2 regions of the Paenibacillus sp. JJ1722 genome follow, and region 2 is predicted to be linked to the other one. Evidence: predicted binding sites of a transcription regulator. Region 2 holds the regulator's gene; the other holds the start of a gene.
What was found. Region 2 encodes CtsR, which represses protease genes until heat stress. Its sites were predicted from a motif close to ATGGTCAATAAAGGTCAAACA; they were not measured.
Positions count from the first base shown of each region.

Region 1: clpP (ATP-dependent Clp endopeptidase proteolytic subunit ClpP) is a predicted target of CtsR. The motif match lies at 1,636-1,656, and genes of this name have one in related genera.

Region 1 covers NZ_CP182500.1:155,684-158,896, forward strand. The annotation lists gene ACM1ND_RS00675 (PdaC/SigV domain-containing protein) at 1-800, shown strand, start outside; gene clpP (ATP-dependent Clp endopeptidase proteolytic subunit ClpP) at 927-1,523, opposite strand; tRNA gene ACM1ND_RS00685 (tRNA-Arg) at 1,734-1,808, opposite strand; gene ACM1ND_RS00690 (sugar-binding transcriptional regulator) at 2,078-3,115, shown strand; gene gap (type I glyceraldehyde-3-phosphate dehydrogenase) at 3,210-3,213, shown strand, end outside.
Region 2 covers NZ_CP182500.1:5,377,712-5,380,924, forward strand. The annotation lists gene ACM1ND_RS24010 (protein arginine kinase) at 1-425, opposite strand, end outside; gene ACM1ND_RS24015 (UvrB/UvrC motif-containing protein) at 454-978, opposite strand; gene ACM1ND_RS24020 (CtsR family transcriptional regulator) at 1,048-1,512, opposite strand; gene ACM1ND_RS24025 (GNAT family N-acetyltransferase) at 2,053-3,213, opposite strand, start outside.

The DNA.
Region 1 (3,213 bases), 880 kb from region 2:
CTTCCTCGGATGCCTACGTCAACGTCAATGGAATCAATACACGTAGTATGGATGCCAAACAGATCGCTGGGAAGCTATATATTCCTATGAGTTTGCTGAAAGACTATCTGGGCATAGATGCTCAATGGAATGCAGCTCAGAAAACAGTAACGCTGAGTAAAAGCCAGCTAAATCCGATTACAATTGCGTCTCAAACACTTCCAGCTTCGAGTAGTGCGAAGGTGTCCTACAAAATTAAGTACCCGCAAATCAGCGGTAGCCAGCTGAATTCTGAGGCTCAACAGGCCATTAACAATGTGCTTAAAAAGCATGCAGAAGGTATATTGGCAGCAGGCAAAAAGATGATGGCTGAGGGAGAGGCTACAACAGAAAGACCGTATGAGTTCGGAAATGATTTTGTGATTGCCTATAACAAAGATGGTATTCTGAGTGTGATTATGCAGGACTACTCGTATACGGGTGGCGCGCATGGCATGACGGCACGTAAAGGATATACGTTCTCGCTCGCTGATGGTAAACTGCTGCAATTGTCTGACGTATTGAAGGCAAATCCGAACTACAAAAAGTTTCTCAATGCTGATTTGAAGAAAAAAATCGATGCACTTCAGGCTGGCGAAGGATTCGGCAAATTTAAAGAGCTGGCGGCAGATCAGAATTTTTATGTGACTAACAGTGGAGTAACAATCGTGTTTGATTTGTATGATTATGCGCCATACGCGTATGGAATTCCTGAGTTCACCTACTCGTTCGGTCAACTGCTGCCTCAAGGTGGAAAGCCTTTTGCGGGACAGAATGAATAGTAGAAATAAATAAGTCCAATTGTCTATAACCTAAAAAACAATAAAGCAAAAAAGCTGCCTACCGGATAAGGACATCCGGAGCAGCTTTTTCATTTACCAGTTATCGAAAGAGGTAAATTTCTTCTCTTATACACCTTCTGGAGAGGAGCTAGTTAGCACTTTATCAATAATACCGTATTCCTTGGCATCATCAGCAGACATGAAGTAGTCACGGTCTGTATCTTTTTCAATGCGCTCCAGTGGTTGGCCTGTGCGATCTGCGAGAATGCGGTTCAGTTTATCACGCATTTTCAGAATGCGGCGTGCGCGGATTTCGATATCCGTTGCCTGACCTTGTGCACCACCCAGGGGTTGGTGAATCATAATTTCACTGTTTGGCAAAGCGAAACGTTTACCTTTGGCGCCTGCATTCAGCAAAAACGCGCCCATGGAAGCCGCCATACCTACGCAAATCGTAGATACGTCAGGTTTAATGTATTGCATCGTATCGAAAATGGCCATACCAGCTGTAATGGAACCGCCAGGGCTGTTAATATACAAGTGAATATCTTTTTCAGGATCTTCGGCAGCCAAAAACAGCATTTGCGCAATTATAGAGTTGGCTACAACGTCATTGACGTCCGAGCCTAACAAAATAATGCGATCCTTTAACAGTCTGGAATAAATGTCATAGGCGCGTTCGCCGCGGTTACTTTGTTCTACTACCATAGGAACATAGCTCACGTCAAAAAACCTCCCTTAAATATCGTTAGTGGATTTGGTGGACATGCCGATTACACGTCCCTTATTTATAAACTGTTACCGTAATAACCACATGATAAACAATTTCAAACAAAAAGTCAAAGAAAGTCAAACTAATGATTAAAAAAAAGAGCCCTCAGCGCTCTTATTGGTTAAAACATTATATAGAAGCATCTAAGCGTTCATTTAAAATGGCGCGCCCGCGAGGAATCGAACCTCGATCTCAGGCTCCGGAGGCCTACGTCATATCCGTTGGACCACGGGCGCATAGTTGATTCAATGCAAACAACTAACTAATTAAACAGTTAATTGGAAACAAAGATGATTATATGATATACAGCAGTGAATTGCAAGCTTTTATTAAATGCGCATATTCAGATAAATGGTTGAGAAATATAGGTTCAGATAGACTTGCATATGGAGCAAATATTGGTTAAGATATACGTGGGACTTAAAAAGTTATCCCGGGACGTTTTGAGACCAGTTAGAGATAGAGCATTAGAGACAGAACTTAGAAGTGTGCGGGAGTGGAAAGCATGCGAAAGATATTAGAAATACAGAAGCAGCTTCTGCCCGACCTCATGGATGTTTTGAAAAAAAGGTACACGATCCTGCATCAGATTATGCTGTCCGATGTTGTTGGACGCAGAACACTGGCAGCTTCACTGAACATGACTGAGCGCGTGTTGCGCGCCGAAACCGATCTTCTTAAAGCTCAGGGGCTAATTGAGATTGAGAGTGTAGGCATGAAGGTGAGCAAAGCAGGACTGGATCTGCTGGAACAGCTGGAGCCGATTGCGAACAACTTGTTCGGCCTGTCCCAATTGGAGGACCAGATTCGTCAAGCCTATGGTTTGAGGAAGGTGGTTGTCGTTCCAGGGGATTCGGATGCTTCTCCGTTAACAAAGCAGGAGCTGGGGCGCGCTGGAGCAAAAGCGTTGCTGAGTGTTATGGACGACGAGGATGTGGTCGCTGTAACAGGTGGCACGACAATTGCCGACGTGGCGGAACAACTGGCACTACCTTCTAATGGCCCACTTAAGGGTGGGTGGTTTGTACCGGCACGCGGGGGTTTGGGAGAAAGCATGGAAATGCAGGCCAACACAATTGCTTCCACAATGGCTCGCAAGGTAGGCGCTCAATACCGTCTGCTCCATGTACCGGATTTGCTCAGCAATCATGCTTACAACTCCTTGCTTGAAGATACGAACATTCAGGATATATTGAACCTGATTCGCGAGAGTCGTATCATCATTCACGGGATAGGCAACGCCATAGCGATGGCACATAGACGTAAACTTGATCCCGAAACCTTTGCCCAGATCAGCAGTGAAGGAGCGGTAGCTGAATCGTTTGGTTATTACTTTAACGAAGATGGCGTCGTTGTTCACAGAATGCTGACGCTTGGACTCCGATTGGAGGACATTAGGCGTACCGATACGGTTCTAGGTGTAGCTGGAGGCAAAAACAAGGCGGCCGCTATTCATGCGGTACTGCGTTTCGGGCAAGAGGACATTCTAGTCACCGACGAAGGCGCTGCTGTTGAGATTGTAAGTCGTTATTTAAATGATTAATATAGGATTTATGAATATTGTTGTCTTGACGGGCTTTCGGGTCTGTCTTGAATATATAAAACTAAACTAAACGAACTTTGGGAGGAACTCACTCATGA
Region 2 (3,213 bases):
CGTTCCCAAGCTTCCCTAACCTGACATCCCGGATATAAGCACTGGATACGCAGATGATCCTCTTCGTTTATCATAACACTAACCGATTCATCATCGCTAATTAAAACAGCACCGTTACGAGATTCGTTCGCCAAATTTGGACTAATCAAATGCTTCTCAACCAGCACCTGCTTGTCGATCTCATCCAACTCGGATATTTTCAACGTATGAAAAGTACCAAAACCGCCTAAATCATCATACTGAAGGATATCCGTCAAGCGTTGAAGTGCTTCTTCCGACTGCTGATTGGTAGCAAGCATGGGAAAAGGCAGATGCTGCAAGTTACGCGCAATTCTCACCCGGCTGCTAATGACAATCTCCGAATCCGCAGCATCACCACGCATCCAGTCACTTAGCGGCTTCTCCGTAAATCGAATATTGGGCATTACGCATCCCTCCTACTCTTCACAAACTTTACTCTTCAGTCATTTCTTTTTCAAGCTCTCTGATTTGATCCCTAAGCTCAGCAGCTGATTCAAATTCTTCCTGTACAATATGCTGTTGCATCTCTTTTTTCAAATCGTCAATTTGCCGTTTAACCTTCAGTCGGCCTCCAGTGCGAACCGGAACTTTACCAACATGATTCGTACTGCCATGCACACGCTTGAACAGAGGGTCCAGACGACTATCAAAATATTGATAGCACGATGGGCATCCGAAACGTCCCAGCTTACTAAACTGTGCATAGGTCATGCCACAATCCTTGCATTGCAGGTTCTGCGGGCCACTGTGGCCTGGAGACTGGCTCTTTGTACTGGAGTCAAAATCCAGCATCCCCGACAACAAGCTATGAATCGAAAAGCCGTTAGGTGTTCCAGGGATCATCTCCCCTTTTTCCTTGGCACATGTCTCACAAATATGAAACTCTGTCTTTTCGCCATTCACAATTTTGGTGAAATGCAAAGTTGCCGGCCGCATATTACATTCTTGGCACAGCATAAAAGCACCTCCTTCAATGTCAGGATTTATACCAATCCCTACATCCAAACGTTAGTCTCTTTCCACACACTATTTGGTCGCCAGCAACGAAATCAGCATAGCCTTAAGCAATCTTGCTCGCAGTTGATCACGATAGGGAAGCTTCAGTAATAATGTATCCCTTGATAAAGCAGCCTTCATTAAATTAGCTTCCCTTTTGCTTAAAAAATGGGCTTCCTCTAACTGATAAATTAGACCTTCTGCTGCCGATTGGCTTATTTCCTCCCCGATGCTCTGATGAAGATGTGTATGGATGGCATGCTGTGCAGGCAGCTGAATTCGCTGAATACGAATGTAGCCCCCGCCACCGCGTTTACTTTCCACCACATAGCCTTTTTCCAGCGTAAACCGGGTGCTAATTACATAATTAATTTGCGACGGCACGCAGGAAAAGCGGTCAGCCAGATCGTTGCGCTGAATCTCCACTAAACCTTGGGGACTTTCCAGCAATATACTCTTCAAATATTGTTCAATAATATCGGAAACATTGCGCATTTCATCATCCTCCACTAACGGAAACGCAAGTATTCAAGTACATTTCACGCTCCACAGAGTCCGCCGTATATTGAACTTAACCAAACGGTAAAGTCACGAATCTAAGCTGTATTCAGGCTATTGCCTGATCTACATCCATTGGAATTGTACCTTCTTGTCTCTAGTGTGGCCTTTATTTGCGATTAATCATACACTTCTCTTATGTTCATAAGAGTCAGCTCCTAACTATACGCAAATCATTTCGATCCTCATTTACTTCTTTGCTATCAAAATTACCTTATACAGCTAATCCATCAGCATAGTACTTCTACAGAATCACACTTGGCTTGATTGACTTTGACTTTCTTTGACTATATTCATATTATAGCACATTATTCATTTTTGCCAAGGGGTCAATACCATTTTTCGCAATCTAATTATGTTTTATACAATACCATAAAAAAACTCTTCCCATTACAGAAAGAGTTTTGAAAATTATGATAACCACACAAGTTATGTTCCCTGAAAGATGGGGCCTAAGAAGAACTAAATGGGCCTTTATCAGAAAAAATCCAATAAGAACGTTTGTTTTACCGGTATTACACGTTTAAGGGCAGACACAGACTCACTGCTGCCTTCAATACGCCCCCATTTATACAGATCATCAGCCTGCTGGTAGCCAAGTATCAGAGTCGTCAGTGACTGAATCCCAAGTTTCAAGTCAGCTACTATGGCGTTTTCAGATGAATTGCTTATATCCACTCTCTCCAGATGTCCTTGCCCCTCCGTAGTAATCGTTAATCTCCATAATCCATCATTCCATGGAGCATACCGATCAGTCAGATTTAAGGTTAAACTTGTTTCTTCTCCAATCTGTTCAAAAGGGTATCTTTCTATAAAAGCAGCTGCATCCACAATACGACCCATAAAATAAGGCACCGTTTCCTGTTGAATTCGTGGATCATCGAGTAAAAATGGCAGATTGTCATCTGCTGGAACGTAATTAAATTTACCTTGGGCTATCATTGAGTCATGATTTGCAAAATAAGTCCATAAAGCCCGACGAGCCGTCTCATTTTCATATACCAACTCATCACAATTCAACTGTTTATCTTCAATTTTGTATAGTGCATATCCCTGAGGATCGCCTGTTTCTGAGTAATATACCGCAGTTCGATAGTTCTCATTTAAAATCCGCTCTTGCCACCATTCCTTATCTCGTACCAGCGTGCCATTATAACGAGATGCATACGCTTGATACACTTGGTCCAATTCTAAAATATCTTTGACATCGCGTTTGACTGTACCTTCTGTTTTAAGTTTTGCAGGGAATTTTTCAATGGGAATGACGTACTTTTTGTATTCAATATACGTTTCCCATCCAAATTTACGATAGAAGGCAAAGGAGAATGGATGCAGAAAAGAAAGGCTTTGTCCCGCAGACTTCATCTCTTCAAGCGCATGCGTCAACAAACGTGACACCATGCCTCCGCGACGCTTTTCTGGCCAAGTTGCCACACCAGCAATGCCTCCCATATCAAAAACCTGACCGTTTATGTATACCTGTAGCGGTAACAAAGTCAGTTTAGCATTCAAGTCATGTCCGTCGAATATTCCCCATGTTTGCTCTGGTTTGAATTTCTTCTTGGATTTTTCCATATCCTCCAGGGACATTGTAAACTGAAAAGCATATTGAGATAATTCAATAGCCGCTTCAAATTC